3 regions of the Clavibacter sp. GW821-FHT01D01 genome follow, and region 2 is predicted to be linked to each of the others. Evidence: predicted binding sites of a transcription regulator. Region 2 holds the regulator's gene; each other region holds the start of a gene.
What was found. Region 2 encodes HrcA, which represses chaperone genes, less so after heat shock. Its sites were predicted from a motif close to TTNGCACTCGNNNNNNNCGAGTGCNAA; they were not measured.
Positions count from the first base shown of each region.

Region 1: groES (co-chaperone GroES) is a predicted target of HrcA. The motif match lies at 1,724-1,750, and genes of this name have one in related genera.
Region 3: groL (chaperonin GroEL) is a predicted target of HrcA. The motif match lies at 1,416-1,442, and genes of this name have one in related genera.

Region 1 is NZ_JBWKXC010000001.1:695,587-698,854, forward strand. Features, by position in the region: gene AC07VC_RS03570 (DUF4190 domain-containing protein) at 1-397, shown strand, start outside; gene AC07VC_RS03575 (class I SAM-dependent methyltransferase) at 489-1,691, opposite strand; gene groES (co-chaperone GroES) at 1,836-2,132, shown strand; gene rarD (EamA family transporter RarD) at 2,253-3,206, shown strand.
Region 2 is NZ_JBWKXC010000005.1:78,149-81,416, reverse strand. Features, by position in the region: gene dnaJ (molecular chaperone DnaJ) at 1-578, opposite strand, end outside; gene hrcA (heat-inducible transcriptional repressor HrcA) at 639-1,661, opposite strand; gene AC07VC_RS08665 (DUF4870 domain-containing protein) at 1,848-2,243, shown strand; gene AC07VC_RS08660 (VOC family protein) at 2,254-2,667, shown strand; gene hemW (radical SAM family heme chaperone HemW) at 2,717-3,268, opposite strand, start outside.
Region 3 is NZ_JBWKXC010000006.1:71,490-74,757, reverse strand. Features, by position in the region: gene groL (chaperonin GroEL) at 1-1,371, opposite strand, end outside; gene AC07VC_RS09730 (cold-shock protein) at 1,566-1,784, opposite strand; gene AC07VC_RS09725 (LytR C-terminal domain-containing protein) at 2,038-2,610, opposite strand; gene AC07VC_RS09720 (DUF3263 domain-containing protein) at 2,644-2,973, opposite strand; gene msrB (peptide-methionine (R)-S-oxide reductase MsrB) at 3,208-3,268, shown strand, end outside.

The DNA of each region.
Region 1 (3,268 bases), on a different contig from region 2:
CTCCGACGACTTCCCGCCCGCGCCCGGCCAGCCGTCCTACCCGGCTGCTCCCGCCGCCGGATCCGGCTCGCCCTACGCGGCGCCCTACCAGCCCGGCCCCGGCGGTGCGCCCAAGAAGGGCCTCGCCATCACCTCGATGGTGCTCGGCATCGTCTCCGTGGTGCTGTCGCTCCCGCTGTGGTTCCTCACGTTCTTCGTGGGCATCGCGGCGATCATCACGGGCCTCCTCGCGCGCAAGCGCAACCCCGGCACCAAGGGCTTCTGGCTCACCGGCCTCATCCTCGGCATCGTGGGCGTCCTCGTCAGCATCGTCGTGGTGCTGGTCGTCGTCGTGTTCGTGAACACGGCGATCCAGACCGGCGAGATCAACGGCACCCCGCTGCCGACGGCGCCGTAGCCCGTCCGGCACGCACGCACCATCCGCACCACCACGACGCGGTCGTCCCCTCGGGGCGGCCGCGTCGTCGCGTCCGGGCGGGGAGCCGGCCTCAGCCCGCGACGGCCCCGTGCCGGTCCGCGAGGATCGCCACCCGCCGGCCGCCCACGCGCGTCGCGATGAGCGTCGCCGACGCGTCCCCCTTCAGCTGCAGCCGCGTGCGCAGCCGGGCCGGATCGACGTCGACGCCGCGCTTCTTGATCTCCAGCGTCCCGATGCCGCGTGCCCGCAGCTCCCGCCGCAGCCGCTGCTCGTCGAGCGGCAGCACCTCGCGCACGCGGAACCCGCGCGCGAACGGGGTCGCCTGCTCCCGGTCGGCCGTGATCCACGCGATGCCCTCGCCGACCATGCGGCCGTCGAGCGAGCGCGCGAGGTCGCCGATGAGCCGGGCGCGGATGACGGCGCCGTCCGGCTCGTACAGGTGCTCGCCCAGCTCGCCGAGCTCCGCGTCCGGGCTGTCGGCCGCGGACACGAGCTCCGACGACGACGCCCCGCTGATCACGAGCGCCGCCCGCCGCACGCCGTCGCGGCGCGTGGGCCCGAACCACAGCCCCATCTCCACGGCCTGCCCGTCGACGGAGACCCACTGCGCCTCCGCCTCGTCGGGGATGAGGTCGCGGTCGAGGCCGGGCCCGAGCTTGATGCCCGCGGGGCGCCCCGCCGCCAGCTCGAACGCCTGCGTGAGCGTCGGCGAGTATGCCGCGGGGTCCGAGATGCGCCGGGTGGAGGAGTGCCCGTCGGTGCGCCGCGCGGGGTCGAGGTAGACGCCGTCGACGTGGCCGGCGTCGAAGCCCTCGGCCGTGCCCTGCTCGACCTCCGCCTCGGGGAAGGGCGCGAGGTTCCAGCCGGCGACCGCGGCGGTCACCTCGTCGCGCTCGACGGCCGTGACGCGGATCCCGATGGCCGCCATGGCCATCGCGTCCCCGCCGATCCCGCAGCCGAGGTCGGCGACGTGCGCCACGCCCGCCTGCTGGAAGCGCCCGGCGTGCTGCGCGGCGACGGGCAGGCGGGTCGCCTGCTCGAGCCCGGCCTCCGTGAAGAGCATGCGTCCGGCGAACTCGCCGAACTTGGCGCGGGCGCGGGCGCGCAGCCGGGACTGCGTGAGGACGGCGCTCACCAGCGCGGGGGAGTGGCCCTCGCCGCGCAGCGCGGTGACGATCCGGACCGCGTCGTCGCCCGGCCGCGGCTCGGGCAGGCTGTCGAGCAGGCGGAGCCCCTCGAGGGAGAGCACCTCGCGGAGGTCGGTCTGGTCCATCCGCCCACCGTACCGAAGCGGCTCCCCACCGATTGGCACTCGCGTTGCACGAGTGCAAGCCCAGCCCGTAGAATCTCACCTGGCACTCTCCCCCGGGGATTGCCAATCAGTCTTGTCCCTTAGTCACGAAGGAAGAGGTCAACCGTGTCGGTCTCCATCAAGCCGCTCGAGGATCGCATCGTCATCCAGCAGGTCGAAGCCGAGCAGACCACAGCGTCTGGTCTGGTCATCCCCGACACCGCCAAGGAGAAGCCCCAGGAGGGCGAGGTCGTGGCCGTGGGCCCCGGCCGCATCGACGACAACGGCAACCGCGTCCCGCTCGACGTCGCCGTGGGCGACAAGGTCATCTACTCCAAGTACGGCGGAACCGAGGTCAAGTACGACGGCCAGGACCTCCTCGTCCTCTCCGCGCGCGACGTCCTCGCGGTCATCGAGCGCTGACGCTCGTCGTCTAGCGACACCGCACCACCCGGGAGCCCGGCCGACGCGTTCGGCCGGGCTCCCGTGCGTCCGGCGGCCGATCCGGCGGGCCGACGCCGGTCGCGGGGCTAGCCTCGGGAGGTGACGCACCCCGCCCCGGAGACCTCGACCCGCACCGGCCTCCTCGCCGCCGTCGGCGCCTACGGCCTGTGGGGGGTCCTGCCGGTCTTCTTCCTCCTCCTCGTGCCGGCGGGGGCCTTCGAGATCGTCGGCTGGCGCATCCTCTTCTCGCTCGTCGTCTGCGCCCTCGTCATCACGGTCGCGCGCCGCTGGTCGCACGTGGTCGCGATCGTGCGGCGCCCGCGGATCCTCCTGGGCCTCGGGCTCGCGGGGCACCTGATCCTCGTCAACTGGACCGTCTACGTGTACGGCACGCTCTCGGGCCACGTCGTCGAGACCGCGCTCGGCTACTTCATCAACCCGATCGTCACCGTGCTCCTCGGCGTCGTCCTCCTGCGGGAGCGCCTGCGTCCGCTGCAGTGGACGGCCGTCGGGCTGAGCGCCGTCGCGGTCGCCGTCATCGCGATCGGCTACGGGCAGCTCCCGTGGGTCTCCCTGGCGCTCGCCGGGTCCTTCGGCCTGTACGGCCTCGTCAAGAAGCGCGTGAGCGGCCAGGCGGACGCGCTCTCGGGCCTCGCGCTGGAGACCGCCTGGCTCGTGCCGGCCGCCACGACCATGCTCGTGATCACCGGCGCGGGGGCGGGCCTCACGATCGGCACCGTCTCGCTCGGGCACACGCTCCTCCTGGTGAGCACGGGCGTGGTCACCGCGGGTCCGCTCCTCCTGTTCGGCTTCGCGGCGGGTCGCCTGCCGCTGTCCGTGATCGGGCTCACGCAGTACCTCGCGCCCCTGCTGCAGTTCGCGTTCGGCGTCTTCGTGATGCACGAGGCGATGCCGCCGGAGCGCTGGGCGGGCTTCGCGATCGTCTGGGCGGCGCTCGTGCTGCTCACGATCGACATGCTCGGCACGGCGCGTCGCGCCGCATCGCCGTCCGCGCCCATCCGGAGGGATCCGGCGGTGGTCGAGGGCATCTGATTCGGATCCCGTCGCGCATTCCGCGAAAGGTAACGATCGGGTCGCGTTACACGCCGGAAATG
Region 2 (3,268 bases):
GGGTGCGAGATGACGGTGCCGTAGCCCCGGCAGGTGCCGCAGGGGCTCGACGTCATGACGTTGCCGAGGAGGGACCGCACCTGGCGCTGGATGCTGCCCGACCCGCGGCAGATGTCGCACGTGACGGCGCTCGTGCCGGGCTGCGCGCACGAGCCCTGGCAGGTGTCGCAGACCACGGCCGTGTCGACCTCGAGGTCGCGGTGCACGCCGAAGATGACCTCGTCGAGCTCGACCTCCACGCGCAGCAGCGCGTCCTGGCCCCGCTCCTGCCGGGAGCGCGGACCCCGTCCGCCGCCGCCCTGCTGGCCGCCGAAGAAGGTCTCGAAGATGTCCCCGAAGCCGCCGAAGCCCTGGCCGCCGCCGCCGAAGCCGGCCTGCGGGCCGAGGTCGTACTGCTGGCGCTGCTGCGGATCCGACAGCACGTCGTAGGCGTGCGTGACGAGCTTGAAGCGCTCGGCCGCGTCGGGGGCGTCGTTGACGTCCGGGTGGAGCTGGCGCGCCTGCTTGCGGTACGCCTTCTTGATCTCCTCTGGCGTCGCCTCGCGGCTCACGCCGAGTACTTCGTAGTGGTCAGCCACGTGGGGCCCTTCGGTGGTGATGGTCGTGGGGAACAGGGGCGGTGCGCCGGCGTGCGGACGTCACCGCTCCTCGAGCAGGCGCGAGAGGTAGCGCGCGACCGCGCGCACCGACGCCATGTTGGTGGAGTAGTCCATGCGGGTCGGCCCCAGCACGCCGAGGCGCGCGAGAACGCCGCCGGAGGAGCTGTAGCCGCTGGTGAGCACGCTGGTCTCGCCGAGGCCGAACGGCGCGTTCTCGCGGCCGATGCTCACGGAGACGCCGTGCTGGTCGGCCTCCATCTCGCCGAGCAGGCGCAGCAGCACCACCTGCTCCTCGATGGCCTCGAGGACGGGCGAGATGCTGCCGGGGAAGTCCCGCTCGGTGCGGGCCAGGTTCGCGGACCCGGCGAGCAGCAGCCGCTCCTGCCGGTTGGCGAGCACCTGCTCCACGAGGGTGCCGGCGAGGACCGACGCGGCCGCGCGCTGGTCGGGCTCCACCTCGTCGGAGAGCGTCTCCAGCCGCGTCGCCGCCTCCGCGAGCCCGAGGCCGCCCACGGCCTGGTTGATGCGCGTGCGCATCACCGCGAGGAAGGCGTCGTCCGGGTCGCCCGCGAGCTCGACGACGCGCTGCTCGACGCGGCCGGTGTCCGTGATGAGCACCGTGAGCACGCGGGTCGCGGAGAGCGCCACGAGCTCGACGTGCTTGACGTGGCTGGTGGCGAGCGACGGGTACTGCACGAGCGCGACCTGGTTGGTGAGCTGCGCGAGGAGGCGCACGGTGCGCGCGAGCACGTCGTCGAGGTCGACGGACTGGCCGAGGAAGACGTGGATCGCCTGCCGCTGCGCCGGCGTGAGCGGACGCACGTCCGCGAGCTGGTCGACGAAGAGGCGGTAGCCCTTGTCGGTGGGGACACGGCCCGACGACGTGTGCGGCGCCGCGATCAGCTCCTCCTCCTCGAGGAGTGCCATGTCGTTGCGGATGGTGGCGGCCGAGACGCCGAAGGCATGGCGCTCCACGATGGACTTGGAGCCCACGGGCTCGCGCGAGGACACGTAGTCCTGCACGATCACCCGGAGGACGTCGAGCCCGCGTTCCGAGACCATGGCGGCTCCCTCCTGGCACTCGTCGGTTCTGACTGCCAATCGTACCGCCTGGATCCGCGTGCCCGGCATTGCCGGTCGCGCGTCGACGGCGGTACCGTGAGGAGGCCAGGTCCTGCCCGGCCCATCCACGATCCACCGCGATCCGCCGGCCGTCCGGCGGACGCGCGCACCGAGAGGCACCCGGCGATGACCGCACCCGACCCGCACCCCTACGGCGCTCCCGCCCCGCTCACCCCGAGCGAGGACCGGCTGTGGGCGTCGCTCACGCACTTCCTCGCGATCCTCGTCGTGCCGTCCTTCATCGTGTGGCTCGTGTTCCGCGAGCGCGGCCGCTTCACCGACCAGGAGGGCAAGGAGGCGACCAACTGGACCATCAACGTGGTCGGCGCGCTCGTCATCCTCAACGTCCTCCAGGCGATCTTCGTGGTCATCCCGATCCTCGGCATCCTCATCAGCGTGCTGCTGGGCCTCGTGATCTTCGCGGTGGTCGTCGTCAACATCGTCTTCGCGATCATCGGCGGCGTCCGCGTCCAGAGCGGCCGTCCGTACCGCTACCCGCTCAACATCCGGTGGATCAAGTAGGCGGTCGCCGATGAGCGCGAGGATCCGGCACGTCGCCATCGACTGCCGCGACCCGCACGCGCTCTCCCTGTTCTGGGCCGGCGTGACCGGCTTCGCGGAGGACCCCGACGAGCCCAACCGACCCGGCGAGGACGCGGCCTGGCTCGGCGACGCCGTCTCGGGCCTCGGCATCATCCTGCAGCGCTCCGACGCGCCGAAGACCGCCAAGAACCGCGTGCACCTGGACCTCGCGCCCGACGACCGGACGCGCGACGAGGAGGTCGAGCGCGTGATCGCGCTCGGCGCCGCGCTCGTCGCCGACCGCCGGAACGCCGACGGCAGCGGCTGGGTGGTGCTCGCCGACCCCGAGGGCAACGAGTTCTGCGTGGAGCGGAGCGACCTGGAGCGCGAGTCCGGCGACGAGGTCGGCGCGGTCGTCCTCTGAGCCGAGCCGACGGACGGCGGACCGGCCGTGGGACCGGCGCGCCGCCCGCTCAGTCCTCGAGGAGCCGCCGCACGACGGCGTCGGCCAGCAGGCGCCCCGGCAGGGTCAGGACCAGCGTGCCCGCGAGCGCGGCACGGGGGTCCACGAGCCCGTCGGCGATGAGTCCCGCGACCTGACGACGGCCCTCGGCGGTGAGCGTGGGGATCGCGAGCCCGTCCCGGATGCGGGCGCCGAGGAGGACGCGCTCCACCTCGCGCGTCGCGTCGTCGAGCGACTCGCGGCCGGCGCCCGGCGAGGCGCCCGCGAGCACGCGGTCCGCGTACGCGGCCGGGTGCTTCACGTTCCACCAGCGCACGCCGCCGACGTGGCTGTGCGCGCCCGGGCCGACGCCCCACCAGTCGTGCCCCTGCCAGTAGGCCAGGTTGTGCCGGCTGCGGCGGCCATCGCGGGCCCAGTTGCTGACCTCGTACCACTCGTACCCGGCCTCGCCGAGCATCCGGTCGGCGAGCTCGTACATGTCCGCCTGCAGGTCCTCGTCGGGCTCCGGCACCTCGCCGCGCCGGATCTGGCGGGCGAGCTTCGTGCCCGGCTCGACGATGAG
Region 3 (3,268 bases), on a different contig from region 2:
GCCCGCGTTGAGGGCGATCTGCTTGAGCGGAGCGTCGACCGCGACGCGGACGATGTTCGCGCCCGTCGCCTCGTCGCCCTCGAGCTGGAGCTTCTCGAACGCGAGCTTGCCGGCCTGGATGAGCGCGACGCCACCACCGGCGACGATGCCCTCCTCGACGGCGGCCTTCGCGTTGCGGACGGCGTCCTCGATGCGGTGCTTGCGCTCCTTGAGCTCGACCTCGGTCGCCGCGCCGGCCTTGATGACCGCCACGCCGCCCGCGAGCTTCGCGAGGCGCTCCTGGAGCTTCTCGCGGTCGTAGTCGCTGTCGGTGTTCGAGATCTCGTTGCGGATCTGCTGCACGCGGGCCGCGATCTCGGTGGCGTCGCCGCCGCCGTCGACGATCGTGGTCTCGTCCTTGGTGATGACGACCTTGCGGGCCGTGCCGAGCAGGTCGAGGGTGACGTTCTCGAGCTTGAGGCCGACCTCCTCGGCGATGACCTGGCCACCCGAGAGGATGGCGATGTCCTGCAGCTGCGCCTTGCGGCGGTCGCCGAAGCCGGGGGCCTTGACGGCGACCGACTTGAAGATGCCGCGGATCTTGTTCACGACGAGCGTGGCCAGGGCCTCGCCGTCGACGTCCTCGGCGATGATGAGGAGCTGCTTGCCCGACTGGATGACCTTGTCGACGATCGGCAGCAGGTCCTTGATGTTCGAGATCTTCGAGTTGACGATCAGGATGTACGCGTCCTCGAACACGGCCTCCTGGCGCTCGGGGTCGGTCACGAAGTACTGCGACAGGTAGCCCTTGTCGAAGCGCATGCCCTCGGTGAGCTCGAGCTCGGTGCCGAAGGTGTTGGACTCCTCGACGGTGACGACGCCCTCCTTGCCGACCTTGTCGATCGCCTCGGCGATGATCGCGCCGATCGTGGAGTCGCCGGCGGAGATGGACGCGGTGGCGGCGATCTCCTCCTTGGTCTCGATCTCCTTCGCGGCGGCCTTGAGCTCCTCCGTGACGGCCGCGACGGCCTTCTCGATGCCGCGCTTGAGGCTGATGGGGTCGGCGCCCGCGGCGACGTTGCGGAGGCCCTCGCGGACCAGGGCCTGCGCGAGGACGGTCGCGGTGGTCGTGCCGTCGCCGGCGACGTCGTCGGTCTTCTTGGCGACCTCCTTGACGAGCTCCGCGCCAATCTTCTCGAACGGGTCGTCGAGCTCGATCTCCTTGGCGATGGAGACGCCGTCGTTCGTGATGGTGGGGGCGCCCCACTTCTTCTCCAGGACGACGTTGCGGCCACGCGGGCCGAGGGTCACGCGGACCGCGTCGGCCAGGATGTTCAGGCCGCGCTCGAGGCCGCGGCGGGCTTCTTCGTCAAAAGCGATGATCTTAGCCATGTGTATCTCTCGTCCCTCCCGGACGTCAGGAAAAAGGCAGTCGTCTAGCACTCCCCGTGAGGGAGTGCCAGGGACGATTCTGGCACTCGCCCTACGGGAGTGCAAGCGAGCCGCCCACAGGCGGAGGCGGTCCCCGGGAACGGCGCGACGCCGCCGCCCGGTCGGGCGGCGGCGTCGTCGTGGCGGGGATGCCGCTAGGCGGTCGTGACGTTCTCGGCCTGCAGGCCCTTGGACCCCTGCCCGATCTCGAAGGCGACGCGCTGCCCCTCCTCCAGGACCTTGTAGCCCGACATCTCGATCGCCGAGTAGTGGACGAAGACGTCCTGCGCGGCAGGGCCGCCCTCGACGGCGTCCACGGTGATGAACCCGAACCCCTTCTCCCCGTTGAACCACTTCACGGTGCCGTTGGCCATGTGCTTCTCCATGTGCGACTGCGCGGTGTCGGGGGCGCGGTGCCGCCACCCCCGGGTCGGCCGCGGGGCCCTGCATCGACCCCGCGCCACGCCCTCGGGACGGACGGCGCGCAGCACCTGGTACGCGACGGGCGTGCGACCAGGCAGCACGATAGCCACGGACCGACGACGCCCGTCGGGTTCCTCCACGGGTGCGGAGGAGTCCGCCGAGAAGCGCGTCCTGCGGCGCGAGGTGGGCGGGGCCGGGCCCGGGTCAGCCGAGGGCCGCGTAGTCCGAGCCGAGCACGGCGGTGAGCCGGGCGGCCTGCGCGGCGGCGGTGCCCTCCGGCGGCCGGAACTGGTCGGACTGCTGGACGTCGCCCACGCCCAGCTCGGCGACGAGCCCCCGGGCGGCGCCCTCGTCGGCGGCGTCGTAGTAGTAGACCGTCGTCGTCGTGATGTCGCTGGTGCTCGCGTTGACCCGCGATCCGATGGCCCAGCCGGCCGCCTCGAGCGCCGTCGCGGCGCGGGCGGAGAGGCCCGATGTCCGCGTCCCGTTGAGCACGGTCACGACCATGCCGGGGACGGCGGTGGCCGCGGCGGTGGGCGCCTCGGTGGGCGTCGCCTCCTCGGAGGAGCCCCCGCTCGGGATGATGTCGGTGAAGGACACGCGGTCGTCGATGACGAAGAGGCCCACGACGCCGGCGCCCACGAGCAGGCCCGTCGCCAGGGCGGCCCAGCCGAAGGCCCGCAGGCGATGGCGGCGGGGGCGCGGTGCGCGGTGCGCGCCGACGCGGCTCAGGTCGCCGGGGACCTCGTCGAAGCGGTCGGGAGCGTGGGAGGGCATGGCGGTCTCGTGTCTCCTCGGTGGGGCGCGGGGTCAGCGCGCGGACGGGCGGTTCGGGAGACCGGTGGGCAGGGCGCGTGCCGCGCGCGCGGCGGCGCGGGACTCTCGGAGGCGCAGGAGGCGCCCGACGAGCAGGGGGTCGTAGGCGAGCGCCTGGCGGGTCTCCAGCAGGGACCCGAGCAGCTGGTAGTAGCGCGTGGCCGAGAGGCCGAAGGCCTGGCGGATCGCCTCCTCCTTCGCACCGGCATGACGCGTCCAGTCGCGCTCGAAGTCGAGCACCGCACGACCCCGCTCGTCGAGCTCCGGGGCGGTGCGACGGTCGGCCGCGGGGGCGCTCGCGGGGCGGTCCTCACGCTGGTCCACGGCGTGCTCCTTCCCCGACATCCCCCACATACTAGGTCCGCGCCCCTGGGCGTCCCGCGCAGCTCCACGGGGTGTCCGCGGGCCGCCAGGCAGCATCCGCCACCCGCCTCTGCCCGCCGTGGACCCGGCCGTGCGTTCCCCGCATGAAGGAATCCACGGGGTCCGCGGACGGTTGACCCCGGAGGCGCGCTGGGACGCCGCCCATAGGATCGACCCGCGAGAAAGGACCCGCACATGGCCTACGAGATCGAGAAGACCGACGACGAGTGGCGTCAGGAGCTCTCCCCCGAGGAGT